Regions from separate parts of the Lysinibacillus sp. GW821-FHT14F06 genome, predicted to be linked through region 1. Evidence: predicted binding sites of a transcription regulator. Region 1 holds the regulator's gene; each other region holds the start of a gene.

Region 1 (6,225 bases):
ATATTTTCCGTGTAACTCAGGCATATTGTCAAAATTCATTCCATACACCCCTGCAATAAAGGTTAAAGGAATAAAAATAGTTGATACGATTGTTAAGGTCATCATAATACCATTCATACGACTGGAGCTCATTGCCATATAGCTATCGCGCATATCAGCTGTCAGCTCACGGTTGGATTCAACCATTTCTGTTAGTTTTAGCAAGTGATCATAAATATCTCCGAAATAAGCTCGTTCTGATTTTTTTAGTGAGAATCGGTATGAATTAAGAATACGGTATAATAGATCACGCATTGGTAAAATTGTGCGCCGTAAATCAAGCAAATCACTACGAAATTCGAATACAATTTTCATGGCATTTAGATTGCTTTGATAGTTTAATTCATCTTCTAGAGCATTCAAATGATCCTCAATTTTATAGACAAGTGGAAAGTAATTATCAACGATTTTATCAATTACCTGATATGTTAAATACACTGTACCTCTTTCCCAATTTTTCGGTTGTTTCTCAAGTAAATTTTGCACTCTATCGATTTCGGGAGCAGTATTTTTATGGAAGGTTACAATAAATTTATTTGAAATAAAAATATTAACTTCCTCTGCTGCTAATTCTTCATTCACTCTATGGATAACAAAGAAATGGAAATCATCATAAAAATCGAGCTTTGGTCGCTGTAAACGCATTAAACAGTCTTCTATAGCAAGTGGATGGAAATGGAAAAATGTATCCAATAGTAGCTCTTCTTCAGTAGTGGGGCAATCAAAATCGACCCAATACCATTCAAAATGATTGTTGTGTATATCCTCGATAGGAAAATCCTTTAAGAGTTGTTGATCTTTCGTAATTCCGATTGTGCGTATCACAGCATTCACCTCAATTCTGTTGATTATAACTTTGTAGGTATAGTTGCCCTCATAGAGTAATACATTTATTTTTAGACTCCCTTATAGCATATCCAACCACCAAATAAAGTAGTGGCAAAAAATCTGGATGGCTTTGTAAATCCTGCCTTTTGAAGAAGTGTTAAAATATCCTCTTCAGGCATAAAAGAAAGAGAGCGTATGGATTTTTCCATATCAGCTACCTCTGAGGAAGTTAGCTTTGTATGTTGCAGCCAATAGGCTCGCCATAAATCAAATTGTAGTTCAGTTTCTAAAGAGCCAGGCTGCCCATATTTTGAAACAAGAACAAATGGAGCACCAGGCTTTAAATTATTTGCTATTTCTTTTAATGTTGCAAGCTTTTCTTGATCCCCATTGATAAAATGCAGCACTAAAATACAACTAGCTGCATCAAACTCTGCGGTAGGTAACTTCGTATCCAGTATAGTTCCTTGGTATAAAGAAATTTGATTAGGTAAAGATTTTAAACGCTCCTCTGCTATATGTAGCATAGCCTCAGAGGGATCGATGCCAACAAATGACCAAGCTGGCTTATGTTCTGCAAGTTGTAAAATTTCATTGCCGCTTCCAGAGCCAACTACTAACAGTTCAGCTTTCTCAGGTAGTGTGGAATGATAAAAGGTTTGTGTTAAGCGTAGCATGGCATCGTAACTAGGTAATGTTCGACGAATACCTTTCTCGTATTCGTTTGCAAGTGTGTTATTAAATTCCATTGTGTCTCACATGCCTTTCCCAAAAAAATTTTAAAAAATACAACATACAATGAAACTATTAAGGGTATAGTTCCGTAAATAGTAGTACATAAATCAAAAGAAAATTTTAAAAAGAAGGGTTGATATAAATGGAAGCTAAATGGTCTAAGGTAATCATACACGCAAGTGCATTTTTTGCGCCATGGTTAGTACCAATTTTATTTTTCTTAATTAGTTCTGATAAGGAAGTAAAAGCTATTTCCATTCAAGCACTACTGTTTCAAATTGTAATGGGTGTTTTAATTGCAATATCTGTGGCACTAAGTTTTGTACTAGTTGGTTTACCGTTTTTAATCATTTTCGGTATTATGGTGTTTGTTGTACCGATTATTGGTATTGTAAAGGCTATATCTGATGAACCATGGCGTTACCCAATTGTTGGTCGCTGGGTATAATTTTTATCGACTTATCGACGCAAGTATATGCTGATGGCATGTGCTTGCGTTTTTTTCATCACTAAAAAGGGTACATTAGGCATATGACCGCAAGGAGATCTAGTGTGAATGGCGTATTATCAAGCATTTGAATGAAGAAATGGCTACTTTTAATTTTTCCATAGGCGAAATCATTGCAATTATTTTCAAGCGTTTTGTATAATATACTCAAAGAAAGTCAAAGATAGTCAAAGTCAGTGAAGTAAGCGAGGTGTATTCCTATTGCGTAATATATCAGACATCATAGAAGGCTACTTGAAGCAAGTACTTGAATTAGGTGGAGAAGGGCATATTGAAATTAAGCGCAGTGAAATTGCTGATAAATTTCAATGTGTGCCCTCGCAAATAAATTATGTGATCAATACTAGATTTACTGCCGAACGAGGTTATCTTGTTGAAAGCAAACGTGGTGGTGGTGGATACATACGAATTTTACGTGTCCGCGCGAATTCACAAATTGATTTGATTGACGATGTCCTTAGACAGATAGAGGGAGGGGCATCGCAAACAATGGCAGAAGATTTAGTTTATCGGCTTATTGATGAGCAGGTAATTTCAAAGCGAGAAGCGAAATTAATGTTAGCGGCTATTGATCGCTCCACTCTGGATTTGCCACTCCCATTACGGGATACCATTCGAGCAAGAATATTAAGAGCGATGCTAACAACGATCAAATATGAACAGCAAAAATAGAGAGGTGATGGAAATGATTTGCGAACATTGCAAGCAGCGTAATGCGACTGTAACTGTAACACAAGTTCAAAATGGACAAAAGGTAGAGCACCATTACTGTGACGTCTGCGCCTCGCAGTTCCATCCATTTCATGCAGAATTTAAACAAGAGCCTGTATCTATTCAACAGCTATTATCAAATTGGTTTGGCTCACCGACATGGCAACAACAAAAAGTGGATGAAAAACAACAGGCGCAGCCACAACCACAAACTTGTCCACAATGTGGATTTACGTATAAACGGTTTTTAAAAGAAGGAAAATTCGGTTGCCCTAGCTGCTATGACAGCTTTAGTGAGCACCTGCCGAAGCTCTTTAATAGAATACAGGCAGGACCTCAACATATTGGTAAGATGCCAGGCGCCCATAGTAATATTTATGTCATTAAAAAACAAATAGAAGATATTCGGAAACTTATGAAAGTAGCTGTAGATGATGAACAGTTTGAGGAGGCCGCCAAACTGCGAGATGAAGTAAAGGAACTAGAGAAACAGCTACAATTTGAAGGTGGTGATGTGACGTGATGATTGAATCGTTTCTAGAACGACCTACACCAACATGGATGAGCATGGAGGACGATTATTCAGATATAGTCATCAGTACACGTATCCGTCTTGCACGAAATTTAGATGGCTATCGTTTTCCACTATCCTTTACAGAGAATGAGGCATTGCAGGTAGAGCAGGCTGTAACACATGCTGTGCAGGATAGCACGAAACTGCAAGATCATTACTCGTATTTTGCCATCAAGGATTTAACATCCTTACAGCGTCAAATTCTTGTAGAAAAGCATTTAATAAGTCCTCAGCTTGCCAAAAAAGAGCAGGTTGGTTCCATGTTATTATCTGATGATGAATCAATTAGCATTATGGTGAATGAAGAAGACCATTTACGCATTCAATGTATGACAGCGAGTTTTCAGCTGCAAAGGGCATATGAGCAGGCCAATAAAATTGATCGAGCCCTGGAAAAAGCTTTACCTTATGCATTTCGTGATACTTTTGGATATCTAACAAGCTGCCCAACAAATATTGGTACTGGTTTACGGGCATCTGTTATGATGCACTTGCCTACCCTTACATTATCAGGTCAAATGAGTCAAATTATTAATGCCATGACAAGGTTGGGAATGACAGTAAGAGGAATATATGGGGAAGGTAGTGAAAATTTAGGTAATGTTTACCAAGTTTCAAATCAGATAACACTAGGCAAAACAGAAGAAGATATTTTGGCTGACATACAAAGCGTCGCCGAAAAAATTATTCAAAAAGAGCGACATGCAAGAGGCAGGTTAATGGAAAAAGCAGAACTTGCCCTAGAAGACCGAGTATATCGTGCATTAGGTACTTTAACACATGCTCGAATTTTAACGAGCGAAGAGGCGGCTACCTGCTTGTCCAATGTTCGTTTAGGGGTAGATTTACAGTTAATAGAGGGCATTAAGGCAACAACTCTTAACGAGTGTGTTGTTAGTATGCAACCAGGATTTTTACAACATTATGCAGGAGAGGTTTTACCACCTGCTGAGCGGGATCGCGTACGAGCGAAAATGCTTCGTGAGGCATTATTTCGTGAAAATATGAGTAAGCCTATTATAGGGAAAAAAGGAGAGGATCCATATGATGTTTAATCGTTTTACACAACGCGCACAAAAAGTATTACAGCTTGCACAGGAAGAGGCAATTCGTTGGAAACACGAATCAATAGGAACAGAGCATATTCTATTAGGGCTTATTCGTGAAGGCGGCGGTATAGCTGCGAAAGCATTAGAAGCTATTGATATTAGTCCTCAAACGATTGAAGCGGGTATTGAAGAATTAGTTGGAAAAGGAAAAGAGGACGTGGGTCCGATTGTCCACTACACTCCTAGAGCGAAAAAGGTCATAGAGCTTTCAGTTGATGAATCACGCAAACTAGGTCATTCGTATATTGGTACGGAGCACTTACTATTAGCTCTTATTCGTGAAGGCGAGGGCGTGGCTGCTCGTGTATTAAACAACGCTGGTGTCGGCTTAAATAAAGCGCGTCAGCAAGTGCTATTGCTGCTAGGGAATAATGATAATGCACAATCAGGACAACAAGCTGCACAGGCTGCCAATACACCTACATTAGATAGCCTTGCGCGTGACTTAACACAAATTGCTCGAGAGGGCTCTTTAGACCCTGTGATTGGTCGAAGCAAAGAAATTACTCGTGTTATTGAGGTCTTATCTCGCCGTACAAAAAATAACCCTGTATTAATTGGTGAGCCAGGGGTTGGTAAAACGGCTATCGCTGAAGGCCTAGCCCAGCAGATTATTAATAATGAAGTGCCAGAGATTCTTCGTGATAAACGCGTCATGACACTTGATATGGGAACAGTTGTAGCAGGTACAAAATACCGTGGTGAATTTGAAGATCGCCTGAAAAAAGTGATGGATGAAATTCGCCAAGCTGGCAATGTTATTTTATTTATCGATGAATTGCATACATTAATCGGCGCAGGTGGTGCAGAGGGGGCAATTGATGCATCAAATATTCTAAAACCTTCGCTGGCACGTGGTGAACTACAATGTATCGGTGCGACAACATTAGATGAATATCGTAAATATATTGAAAAAGATGCAGCTTTAGAGCGACGCTTCCAACCAATTCAAGTTGATGAGCCAACAGTGGAAGAGGCGATTCAAATTATTCAAGGTTTACGTGATCGCTACGAGGCACATCACCGTGTAAAAATTACTGATGAAGCGATCGAGGCAGCAGCAAAAATGGGTGACCGCTATATTTCTGATCGCTTCTTACCAGATAAAGCGATTGACTTAATCGATGAAGCAGGTTCAAAAGTACGCTTACGTTCATTTGCAGTTCCACCAAATCTAAAAGCACTTGAAGATAAACTCGAAAATGTACGCTCTGAAAAGAATGCTGCAGTCTCTGGTCAAGAGTTTGAAAAGGCAGCCTCATTAAGAGATACTGAACAAAAGCTAAAAGATGAAATTGAAACGACAAGAAAGAATTGGAAGGAAGAGCAGGGGAAATCTGAATCAAAAGTTACAGTGGATGATGTAGCAGCTGTCGTATCTATGTGGACTGGAATCCCTGTATCAAAAATTGCTTCAGAAGAATCATCTAAGCTATTACAACTCGAGGAAGAGTTACACAAACGAGTGGTAGGTCAAGGGGAGGCTGTAGAGGCGATTTCTCGTGCTATTCGCCGAGCAAGAGCAGGCTTAAAAGATCCAAAACGACCAATTGGTTCATTTATTTTCTTAGGGCCAACAGGGGTTGGTAAAACAGAGCTTGCGAGAGCACTAGCTGAAGTAATGTTTGGCGATGAAGATGCAATGATTCGCGTTGATATGTCTGAGTATATGGAGAAACATTCAACTTCTCGTTTAGTTGGTTCACCTCCAGGCTATGTAG
Region 2 (6,225 bases), on a different contig from region 1:
TTCTCAACACCTACTACTAAGACATATTTATAAGCATTTGCTTCTACAAAGTGCTTTGCTGTCACTAAACTATATATAAATCCTGCACAAGCTGCAGCCTGGTCCATCGCTGCTGCATTCACTGCACCAATTTGCTCCTGAACCATACATGCTACACTTGGAAATGTTTGATCTTGTGTTACTGTGGCTACTAGGATTAAACCGATCTCTTCAGGCGCAATACCTGCATTCGCAATAGCCTCTTTTGCTGCAGCAACTGCTAAATCTGAAGTTTCCTGATTGTCCGCGGCAAAATGACGCTCTTCGATCCCTGTTCGAGTTCGAATCCATTCATCTGAAGTATCCATAATTTTTTCTAAATCAAAATTTGTCATAACCTTCTCTGGAACGTATTTGCCTATTCCTATAATACCAGCGTTCATTTAGCAACCCCTCAGCTTTCTTACTATCAATTATTAGTAACTGGTCATAATTATAACTCATAATGAAGGAGAGGTGCAAGATGAATTAAAATTAATGTCCATTGCCCCTATGTGTTTAAAGGTTCTGGAAGGTAGTTTGAATGGATTGATGTGGTTAGCATTTAATTGGACGGCTTGTCCTTTCTATGGAGCGCAGTGAGCCCTTTTCTGAGCGTTTAATCCTTATTTTTGATTGTGTTTCTCTCTTTATTGAGTGGTTCATCTATATTTTTGAGCTAAGTGACCTCTGTATTGAGCACTTTCCCACATTAAAGAGGATAAGAAGGCTTTTAATAAGCAACTCTTTTATTATTTGAACACAATGAATAACTATTACTAAAAATTTCCAAATAATTGTTGTGACAATTTCGCCATGTTTCACAGAAAAGATTCTTTTTTTTTCGATTTATGTTATGATATGATAATGAATATGTAGTAAAACTTTATGATATAAAAAGTTCGGTTGAGGTGAAATTAATGCAATATATCGTAACATTCATATGGTCATTCCTACTAGTATCAATGTTAAACTACGTAGTAAGTTCTGTACTTGGTGCACCATTTGATTTTAAAACAGGTGCAATCCTTTCAGTTGTATTCTCTATCTTAGTTTTCATTATTGGTGCAATTTTGCCAAACGATCCAGTACCAGAAGCAGCAGACCATCATTAATTTAACAAGAAAAAACCTGTTTCACGTAAAATGAAACAGGTTTTTTCTTGTTTATTTTTCAACGACACATTGGCCATCATGCATTCGAATATGCAATGTTTCTCCTGGTAGTACCTCACCACGCAGTAATTCCTTCGCTACAGCAGTTTCGATATAACGTTGAACGAAACGTTTTAATGGTCTTGCACCAAATTGTGCATCTGCGCCCTGTTGGACAACCCAGTCAATTACTTCTTGATCCACCTGTAAAGTAATTTCCTGCTCTGCCACTCGTTTGACTAGCTGTTCCACATATTTCCAAGCAATGGCAGTGAAATGTTCATCTGAAAGCACGTGGAACATAATGATATCATCCATACGATTTAACAGCTCTGGTTTAAAGTGCTGATGCAATGCTGTCATCACTAAATCTTCAACGGTATCTCCCTCTCTCGCCTCCATTAAATAGCTAGAGCCAATATTAGATGTTAAAATCACTACAGTGTTTGTAAAGTTGACCATACGACCTTGGCTATCTGTAATGCGACCATCATCTAAAATTTGCAATAAAATATTTGCTACATCTGGGTGTGCTTTTTCAATTTCATCTAGTAGGACAACAGAATATGGGTTACGGCGAACAGCCTCTGTTAATTGTCCTCCTTCCTCATAACCAACATAACCTGGAGGTGCACCTACAAGTCGAGATACACTATGTTTCTCCATATATTCACTCATATCAATACGAATAAAATGTTCTTCCGAATCAAACAACTGTGCCGCTAATGCTTTGGCAAGCTCGGTTTTACCAACACCTGTTGGCCCAAGGAATAAAAAGCTACCAATTGGACGATTTGGGTCCTTGATACCTGCTCTAGCACGCCATACCGCTTCTGTAACAAGCTGAACAGCATTATCTTGTCCAACGACACGCTCATGCAATGTGTCTTTTAAGCGCAATAACTTTTCACGCTCACCCTCCACTAATTTCGTTACGGGTATACCTGTCCACCGAGAAACAATAGATGCAATTTCATCAGATGTTACTTCTTCACGTAAGATACGTGATTCCGTACCACTCTCTAATTGTTTTTCCATTTCTTGAATTTCTTTTTCCAAAGTAGGTATTTTCCCATGACGTAATTCAGCAGCTTTGTTTAAATCATATTTGCTTTCCGCCTCATCTAAATCACGGCGATATTTATCTAGTGTTTCACGTTTCTTTTGAATACCATGTAAAGCTTTTTTTTCTGCTTCCCATTGTTTACGCATACCCTCTGAGGATTCCTTAAGCTTTTTTAACTCCCCTCGCAACTGCTCTAAGCGCTTTTTACTTGCCTCATCTTTTTCTTTTCGCAGTGCTTGCTCCTCAATCTCAAGCTGCATGATACGACGTGTCACTGCATCCAATTCCTGAGGCATAGAATCTATTTCAGTTCGAATCATGGCACATGCTTCATCAATTAAATCAATGGCTTTATCAGGAAGGAAACGCTCTGTAATATAACGATTTGAGAGCTCCGCCGCCGCTACAATGGCACGGTCATGGATACGTACCGCATGGTGTAGCTCAAAGCGCTCCTTAAGACCACGTAAAATAGAAACTGTATCTTCTATCGAAGGCTCACGTACAAGTACTTGTTGGAAGCGTCGCTCTAAAGCTGGATCTTTTTCAATATACATTCGATATTCGTCTAATGTTGTAGCACCGATACAATGAAGCTCACCTCGTGCAAGCATTGGTTTCAGCATATTTCCAGCATCCATTGCCCCATCCGTTTTCCCAGCACCTACAATGGTATGAATTTCATCAATAAATAAAATAATCCGTCCTTCTGATTCCTTTACTTCCTTCAGAACGCCCTTCAAACGCTCTTCAAATTGGCCTCGATAACTTGCCCCAGCTATAAGAGCACTCATATCAAGCTCATATAAGACGCATTCTTTTAACCCCTCAGGTACATCTCCTTTTACAATTCGTTGAGCTAATCCCTCAACAATAGCTGTCTTACCAACGCCAGGTTCTCCAATCAATACAGGGTTATTTTTGGTTTTACGCGTTAAAATACGAATAACATTGCGAATTTCCTCATCACGGCCAATAACAGGATCCATTTTACCGTTTTTCACTTCTTCAATTAAATTTCGTCCAAACTGTTCTAATGGCTTTTTGTTATCTGTTTGTTGAAACTGCATATTTAGCACTCCTTTTCAAATTTCTATACCCTTCTTTTTACTCTAAAAATGTTTGACCTTTTTTGACTAACTTTATTTTACATGACCCGACAAAACATGGCAAAGAAAAAGCACTAAAAATTTACACTTAAAAATGGGAATTTACGTTATAATAATAGTATGTTTCTTAGTTTTAGTATCGAAATTCACCATTCTTTTGTGATAATAGCCAATTATTACAAAAAGAAAGCGATGTGTTGAAGATATGGTATTAATGGATAATATGCATGAGAAAATTCATGAGCTTTTTCAAAAGCACGGAGTATTTATCAAAGTGAATAAAGGGAATAAAATTTTTTTAGAGGGTGAACGTGCGAAGGAAATCTACTATATTAAAACAGGAGTTGTGTCAATTAGCCAAGAAACGGAAAGCGGTAAGGAATTAACCATTCGGATATGTGGTCCTGACAGTATTATTGGAGAGGGTTCATTATTTTGTAATCTATCCTATAATTCTATGACGGCAAAGGTTTTAGAGCCTTCTACACTATATGTTTTAAGCCGCAAATCGTTAGAGCTCCTATTAGTAGAACAACCTACCCTTATGGTGGAATATATGAAGTGGCTACAGGCAGAAAATTTAAAGCATCAAAGTCGTTTACGCGATTTAGTGTTAAATGGTAAAAAAGGCGCTTTATTTTCAACCCTAATTCGACTTTCGAATACCTATGGCAAACCTTTAGAAGATGACACTATTTTTATCGATTGCCCTTTAACCAATACAGAAATTGCAAATTTGTGTGGCACGAGCCGAGAAATGATTAATCGTATGCTCAATGATTTAAAAAAGCATCATATTTTATCTTTTGATAAAGGCTATATAACCATACACGATTTACAATTTTTAAAGGATGAAATTGCCTGTGAGAATTGTCCATTGCAAATATGCCGTATCGATTAATTCGTTACATGTTAAATCCCCGCTTACCGTTATAAGCGGGGATTTATTAATACTATCTGACACCTAAAGCCATTTTGGCATAGCGTGACATTTTATCTTTTGACCAAGGTGGATTCCATACAATGTTAACATTTGTTGACTTTACTTCTGGAAGTTCACCTAGGGCTGTATTAACTTGGTCCACAATGACCGGTCCAAGCGGACACCCCATAGAAGTTAATGTCATTGTAACAGTTGCAGCACCCTCATCATCTAATTCTACATCATATACTAAACCTAAGTTGACAATATCAATACCAAGCTCAGGGTCAATTACATTCTCTAATGCACCTAACATGCTATCTTTCATATCTTGATCCATTTTATTTCTCCTTTCATCATAGTGTTAACTTTATCATAGCAGATGCATCTTATTATGCCAAATGCTGTGCAAGCCATTCAGTTGCTGCTAACATACCTTCTCGAGACACAGCATGTCCTGCTTTTTTATCTGCAATAAATTTTAGGTCTTCAGGGTTCGTTTCATAGTATTTGCGTAAAGATAAATAAAAATCATACGTTTCTTTAAAAGGGACTGTTTTATCCATTTCCCCATGCCAAAATAGCACTGGACGACACGCAAATTTTTCTGGTGTTAGTGTGACATCATAAGTGGCAAGAAGCTCATTAGCCTGCTGTATTTCTTTCTCTGACATTTGCCATTGCACTCCACTTTTAGCAAACTGCTGTAACTGGTATTCACCTAATTTTACAAAGCCTGGTGCTCCCATACATACTGCTGCAGTTTGTATCCACCCATATCGCTTTAAGCAGCCAGAAGTGACAATACCCCCCATCGATGTACCAGCAATACCAATTTTATCATGGACTAATAAATGTTTATTCTTTAATCCATTATATAATTGTTCAATCTCATGAATAGAATTTAAAACAATATCCCAAAAATGGTTGTTCATTTGCATCTCATTAAGACCCTCACTACGATCACCATGAAATTTAGCATCCGGTAAGAGGACACGCACCCCTTTATTTACTAACTGATATGCATAATGTAAGTTATGTTCTTTCGCACTCATAAAGCCATGTAAGAAAATTACGACGGGGGTTTCTTCATTCATTTGATCATTATGTATATGCAATAACGGAATATTCCCCCACACTTCTTTTTCTACAATCATTTTTGTCACTCCCAACTTTTGTCTCTTCTTTATGTTAGCAAACTTTTTTCACTGTGACAAAATTTTGACGAATGGATAACAAAGCGATACTATTCAAACTATAGGAAAGGGGCAACGAGCTATGAAACCTCATTTAATCGTTTTAGATTTAGACGGTACTTTATTAACTGATCAACAGCAAATTTCAGCAAAAACGAAAAAAACATTATTGCAGGCAAAGGAACAGGGTCACCAGGTTATGATTGCTACAGGTCGACCATATCGAGCAAGTGATATCTACTATCATGAGCTTGGCCTGACAACACCTATCGTAAATTTTAATGGTGCTTACGTCCATCATCCCAAAAATGCTGCATGGCAGACTGTGCATACGCCAATCGATTTAGGAGTTGTACATGATGTCGTTGATTCGATCAATACCTATGAATACGAAAATATTATTGCTGAAGTGAAGGATGATATTTACGTGCATACAGAGGATGAACGGATATTAAATATATTTAATATGGGGAATCCAAAAATTACGCTTGGCGATCTCTATATCCATTTATCGGAAAATCCAACAAGCCTTCTGATTCAAGCAAATGAAGTAAACTCGATGATTATACGTGATCATTTGCAGGCTGTACATGCAGAGGTTATTGAGCATCGTCGCTGGGGTGCGCCACTTCATATTATTGAGATTGTTCGACGAGGCTTAAATAAAGCAGTAGGAATTGCACACGTCGCAAAGGACTTAGGGATACCACGCGATCGGATTATCGCATTCGGTGATGAAGATAATGACTTAGAAATGATT
Region 3 (6,225 bases), on a different contig from region 1:
AATACTTGATTCATTTGGTACTACTACAAATCCACTTCATTAACAACCAAAAAGCAGTCTCACATGTGATATAAATCACCTGAGACTGCTTTACTTATTTGTTATAAAACTTTTCCTAAAAATGCTTTTGTTCGTTCATTTTGAGGGTTTCCGAAGAGTTCCTCTGGTACTCCTTCTTCCACAATATAGCCGCCATCCATAAAGACCACACGATCGCCTACCTCACGTGCAAAGCCCATTTCATGTGTAACGACAATCATTGTCATTCCCTCAGCTGCTAAGTTCTTCATGACATCTAGCACCTCTTTAACCATTTCTGGATCAAGTGCGGATGTAGGTTCATCAAATAAAATCGCTTTTGGCTTCATTGCTAAAGCACGAGCTATAGCAACACGTTGCTGCTGACCGCCTGAAAGCTGTTCAGGATAGTTATATGCCTTACTATCTAAACCAACCTTCTTAAGAAGCTCATGTCCTAGCGCTTCAGCGTCGGCACGGCTCATCTTACGAATTTGCATAGGAGCCATTGTCACATTATCAATAACCGTCATATGCGGGAATAAATTGAACTGTTGAAACACCATGCCTACTTCTGCACGTATTGCATTTATATTCGTTTTAGGATCATTAATCTTCACGTTTTCAATATAAATGGCACCATCAGTCACTTCTTCAAGCATATTAATGCACCGTAAAAATGTACTTTTTCCTGAACCAGATGGTCCTATTACACAAACTACCTGTTTCTCTTGTATTTCATAATCAATACCTTTTAAAACTTCTAGCTTGCCAAAATATTTGTGTAAATTCTGAATTTTAATCATCGTGCTTCCCGCCCTTCTGCCTTACGAGGGACATAACTATTACTGAATCTCTTCTCGATAAATGTCACAATTTTTGTTACACCATACGTTAAAACTAAGTATAATAATGCTGCAACAATGTAAGGCTCCCAGAAACGGAAGCTAGCTCCTGCTACTACTTTACTTGCATATAAAATATCTGGAGCCGCAATAACAGTTACTAAAGAGGAATCCTTTAACAGCGCGATGAATTCATTCCCTAAAGGTGGGATCATTCGTCTAAATGCCTGTGGTAAAATGACTTTTCTCATCGCTTGGTTATGTGTTAAACCAAGTGATCGAGCTGCCTCCATTTGACCTTTCGCAATACTTTGAATACCCGCACGGAAGATTTCCGCATTATAGGCAGCACAGTTTAAAATAAGTGCCGTGATTCCTGACACCATATAACCTAAAGAGTGTCCAAAAATCGTTGGTATTACGGCTAAATGAATTAATAAAATTTGTACTAGCATTGGTGTTCCACGGAATAAATCAACATAAAGCTTACATGGCCAATAAATCCATTTTTTCGTCGATAATTTTCCGAGCCCTAAAAATAATCCTAAAAAAATACCACCAAAGTAACCACTGAGTGTCAAAATTAGTGTTACGCCAATACCACGTATAAACATATCTCGGTAGTTCCAGACTATGTCCCAGCGTAAGTCAAAGATGTCCATCCGAAAACCCCATTTCCCCTAAAAAGTTACGAAAAAATATGAAGCCGCTAGCATATAGGCTATGCTAGGGCATCATTATTCTTGTCTTACTTAAAGTCTGAGCCAGTAATCTCTTTTAATTTACCGTTTTCTTTAATCTTTTGTAGACCTTCATTTAATAGGTTTAAAAGCTCCTTATTTCCTTTTTGAACCATAAAGCCATAATATTCTTTTTCAAAAGTATCATCTTCTACTATTTTTAGTTTTTGATCTGGATGTGCTTGGATATACTTGTTAACTACTGCATTATCACCGATTGCAGCATCTACATTGCCATTCAGCATTTCCTGGATAGCCACTGGTTGATTTTCAAATGCCATAATTTTTTTACTAGCATCACCCTGTAGCTTTTTCGCAGCTGTATGTCCAGTAGAATTGATTTGTACTGAAACCTTTTTATCTTTTAATTCTGCAAATGATTGGATCTTTGAATCTTCTTTTACTACAATTAATAATTGAGATTCATGGTATGGATCGGTAAAGTCGAACGATTGTTTACGTTCCTCTGTTATTGTAATTCCAGATGCCCCAATATCGGTTTCACCATTTTGAATTGTTTGGAATACAGGCTCCCAGCCAATATTTTGCCATTCTACTTCAAAGTTCATTTCATCAGCAATAGCCTGCAAAATATCGACATCAATCCCTACAATATTCCCTTTATCGTCAATTGATTCAAACGGAGCGAAAGTAGCCTCTGTACCTACCTTATAAACTTTTTTATCGCTTCCGCCATCCTCTGCCGGTGCACCACCTGATGATTTATCTTCCTTCGCGCCACATCCTGCTAGAGCTAGCATTAGTGCTGCCACGAGCATAAGTAACATAGATAATCTTTTTTTCATAGCGTTTCCCCCTAAAATATGTTTTTCCGAAACACGACTTCATTTTTCACAATTCGGAAATGTTCGACTATTAGGTCAATTATAGTAACATTATTGCTAATAGACAATAACTTTTCGTATAAAAGTAATTATTTTTTCATAAAAATTTATTTTCATGCGCTATTTTAGCAAAAAACGGTATGAATAAACGAAAATGTCATCAAAAATGTATATTTATACATATACTAATCATGCCATTATTAGATAGTTTTAGTCAAAAAAAAAGAATCCCCTCAGATAGGATTCTTTTTTTTCGACTAGATGGCTAGTCCTCACGTACAGTATGTTCACTAAAAAATAATTTGGAGTTGTTGCTTTTTTTGAAGGTTTGAATGGAACAAATACGGGAATAATGCCAACTAGGGCAGTATTTCCACTATTTTCCCATCTTTCTCCACTAAGCAGGCTGCTAAACTACTTATTAGGAGAATCGAGCTATAAAAATTTTCAAATAATCAGTAAAATGGCGCCCTCGGAGGGAATCGAACCCCCAGTGCAAGAACCGGAATCTTACGTGTTATCCATTACACCACGAGGGCAATTAAACAAAAAAAAAGTACTCACTCTAGGCTTTATGAAAAGCAAGATGTAGATAATCCTCATTTCTTTGAAGCATACCCGCAAAATAGTGAACCGTACTTTAAACTTATGACCTTAACTATTATACAAACGTATTGCTAACAATTCAACTATAGAATGCAAAAACAATTTATTTTTTTTATTTCACTTTAGCAGGGTTAATATTTGACCTTCCCTGACTATAATGTGTATGATAAGGATACAGCTGAAATACAACAGAAGTTTTCAGCAAAAGTATTCGAATTTAGTTTTATTAAGGAGGATTTAACATGAATTTAATTCCTACAGTTATTGAACAAACAAGCCGTGGTGAACGTGCATATGACATCTATTCACGACTACTAAAAGACCGCATCATCCTTTTAGGAAGTGCGATTGATGACAACGTGGCTAACTCTATCGTTGCTCAGCTTTTATTCCTACAAGCTGAAGATCCAGATAAAGATATCTCACTTTATATTAATTCACCAGGTGGATCAATCACTGCTGGTATGGCCATCTATGACACAATGCAAATTATTAAACCACAAGTGCAAACAATTTGTATCGGTATGGCAGCATCTATGGGGGCATTCCTACTTGCAGCAGGTGAGCCTGGTAAACGATTCGCTTTACCAAATGCAGAAGTGATGATTCACCAACCACTTGGTGGCGCACAAGGTCAAGCAACTGAGATTGAAATCGCTGCAAAACGAATTTTATTCCTACGTGAAAAATTAAATGGTATCTTATCAGAACGTACTGGGCAACCACTTGAAGTCATTTCAAGAGATACAGATCGTGATAACTTCATGACAGCTGAACGTGCAAAAGAATATGGCTTAATCGACCATATTATGGACCGTAATGACCGTAAATAACTAGGCACAGACATCTCGGATTAATTCTGAGATGTCTTTGTTTTCGCTTTTATTTTGACGTTCTATCCGTTTCATCCATCACTTTGGGGTTTCTATCTGTCAATTCAGTAATAGTACACGAAAAAACTGCCCAATTTATTGGACAGTCTTTATATTTAATCTTCTTTTTCGATTAATTCTGCTAATGCTGTAACCGCTTGCTCAGCATCGTTGCCTTCACTGCTTAAAACAACCTCTGTTCCTTTGGCAATAGCTAAGCTCATTACACCCATAATGGATTTAGCATTAACTTTTTTCTCATCCTTCTCAAGAAAGATATCTGCACTAAAGCGATTTGCCTCTTGAACAAATAACGCTGCTTGTCTAGCCTGTAGTCCTAATTTTAATTTGACTTGGACTCTTCTCTCGGTCATTCTCAAAACTCCCCTTTACTACCGTTCATCTTATTAGTTTTATCTTACCTCACTTACTAGCAAAAGAACAATACGCGATTACGCATCACATTCATACCTGAAAAGTATGAAAACTTAACCGCCTATCTTTTCTCCACGTCTTAATGCATCTGCTATTTCGTCGATTTTTCGTAAACGATGATTGACACCTGATTTACTGACCGTTCCGCTTGATACCATTTCACCCAGTTCTTTAAGTGTGACATCTTGATATTCCACTCGTAAACGAGCAATTTCCCGAAGCTTTTCTGGTAATTGATCTAAACCAATGGAATTTTCAATAAATCGAATATTTTCTACCTGACGCAATGCTGCACCTATTGTTTTATTTAAGTTTGCTGTTTCACAATTGACAATACGGTTAACACTATTCCGCATATCCCGCAATATACGAACGTCCTCAAACTTCATCATTGCCTGATGAGCTCCTACAATATTAAGAAAATCAGAAATTTTTTCTGCCTCTTTTAAATAGGTCACAAAGCCCTTTTTCCGTTCTATTGTTTTTGCATTTAGCTCAAATTCATTCATCACATCCATTAAAGCCTCGCCATGCTCTTTATATAAAGAATAGATTTCTAAATGGTAGGCTGACGTTTCTGGATTATTAACAGAGCCGCCTGCTAAAAATGCACCTCGTAAATATGCTCTTTTTTGACCACTTTTTTTAATGAGCTTTGGAGAAATTGTATGATTGAATTGAAAGTCGTCTGAGATGATTTCTAAATCAATTAGTAGCTCGCGCGCACCTTCTCTTACACGGCAAATATAGACGTTATTTTTTTTCAAACGCATTTTCTTTCGAACAAGTAACTCGACGTTATATGGATACAACTTTTTCATAATCGTGTAGAGCCTTCTTGCAATTGCAGCGTTTTCAGTTTGTACGTCTAAGCTTAACTGTTTATTCGCAAAGGATAATGAACCATTCATACGAATTAGGGCAGATACTTCTGCTTTCATACAATGATTGTCTGCTTCTATTTGCGTTAATTCTTTTTTTGTTTCAGAAGCAAAAGACATATCACGTGCCCCCCTTTCAACTTTCAGTTCTATGTATATGCTCATCTTATCATATACAATAAGCGCTTTATGATTGTATTTTTGGATTGTTTACTTTTTGTTTATAAATATTTGCGTATTCTACAAGCCATTTAGCAACATTTGTCGCATTATGACGAACCGTCCCATCTGATCGAATCGTTGCAATGTCGCGCTTAATAACCTCTAATCCCATACTTTCAAGCTTTGCCACATCAAATGTTACAGGTTCCGCACATTCTTCCATATAAAGCTCCTGTACAGGATGTGGTAATTTCTCTTCATTTACTAAAATAGAATCGATAAAGGAAGCGCCAACATGTTCGTAAATTGCTTTTACATGATCTCCTGCTGTATAGGAAATAGTTTCACCCTTTTGAGTCATTAAATTACAAACATAAATTTTTCTTCCTTTAGCTCTTACAACAGCGTCACCAATTTCTTTGACAAGCAGGTTAGGAATAATACTCGTATATAAGCTACCAGGACCAATTAAAATATAATCCGCACGATGGATTGCTCGTATTGCCTCTGGTAACGGTTTCACATTTTCAGGCACTAAAAAAACACGACTAATACGTTTTGTAGCCGTTGGAATTTTAGATTCACCTTCGATTGTAGAACCGTCCACAAGCTCTGCATGTAAATTAATCTTTTTGTTGGCAGCTGGTATAACACGACCATGGACCTTTAACACTTTTCCCATTTCGCTAATGGCATGGTTAAAATCTCCAGTAATCTCTGTTAAAGCAGTGAGCATTAAATTACCTAATGAGTGCCCTCGTAAATCTTGTGATGCTGAAAAACGATATTGAAACATTTGCTCTACAAGTGGCTCAACATCT

What was found. The regulator CtsR, encoded in region 1, represses protease genes until heat stress. The targets are predictions, from matches to a motif close to ATGGTCAATAAAGGTCAAACA.
Region 2: the regulator CtsR is predicted to act here: its motif matches at 3,358-3,378, upstream of AC1RNS_RS14110 (ATP-dependent Clp protease ATP-binding subunit).
Region 3: the regulator CtsR is predicted to act here: its motif matches at 3,190-3,210, upstream of clpP (ATP-dependent Clp endopeptidase proteolytic subunit ClpP).

What each region holds. Positions count from the first base shown of each region.
Region 1 is NZ_JBXAPF010000020.1:15,783-22,007, forward strand. Features, by position in the region: gene corA (magnesium/cobalt transporter CorA) at 1-864, opposite strand, end outside; gene AC1RNS_RS16935 (class I SAM-dependent methyltransferase) at 936-1,616, opposite strand; gene AC1RNS_RS16940 (magnetosome magnetite crystal formation protein family) at 1,745-2,050, shown strand; gene AC1RNS_RS16945 (CtsR family transcriptional regulator) at 2,312-2,782, shown strand; gene AC1RNS_RS16950 (UvrB/UvrC motif-containing protein) at 2,796-3,344, shown strand; gene mcsB (protein-arginine kinase McsB) at 3,341-4,450, shown strand; gene AC1RNS_RS16960 (ATP-dependent Clp protease ATP-binding subunit) at 4,440-6,225, shown strand, end outside.
Region 2 is NZ_JBXAPF010000014.1:88,287-94,511, reverse strand. Features, by position in the region: gene AC1RNS_RS14120 (beta-ketoacyl-ACP synthase III) at 1-422, opposite strand, end outside; gene AC1RNS_RS14115 (YjzD family protein) at 939-1,133, shown strand; gene AC1RNS_RS14110 (ATP-dependent Clp protease ATP-binding subunit) at 1,185-3,308, opposite strand; gene AC1RNS_RS14105 (Crp/Fnr family transcriptional regulator) at 3,562-4,248, shown strand; gene AC1RNS_RS14100 (metal-sulfur cluster assembly factor) at 4,301-4,609, opposite strand; gene AC1RNS_RS14095 (prolyl oligopeptidase family serine peptidase) at 4,662-5,426, opposite strand; gene AC1RNS_RS14090 (Cof-type HAD-IIB family hydrolase) at 5,548-6,225, shown strand, end outside.
Region 3 is NZ_JBXAPF010000006.1:66,600-72,824, forward strand. Features, by position in the region: gene AC1RNS_RS07440 (spore coat protein) at 1-43, shown strand, start outside; gene AC1RNS_RS07445 (amino acid ABC transporter ATP-binding protein) at 102-824, opposite strand; gene AC1RNS_RS07450 (amino acid ABC transporter permease) at 821-1,525, opposite strand; gene AC1RNS_RS07455 (basic amino acid ABC transporter substrate-binding protein) at 1,612-2,409, opposite strand; tRNA gene AC1RNS_RS07460 (tRNA-Arg) at 2,913-2,987, opposite strand; gene clpP (ATP-dependent Clp endopeptidase proteolytic subunit ClpP) at 3,297-3,887, shown strand; gene AC1RNS_RS07470 (HPr family phosphocarrier protein) at 4,043-4,300, opposite strand; gene whiA (DNA-binding protein WhiA) at 4,415-5,362, opposite strand; gene AC1RNS_RS07480 (gluconeogenesis factor YvcK family protein) at 5,430-6,225, opposite strand, start outside.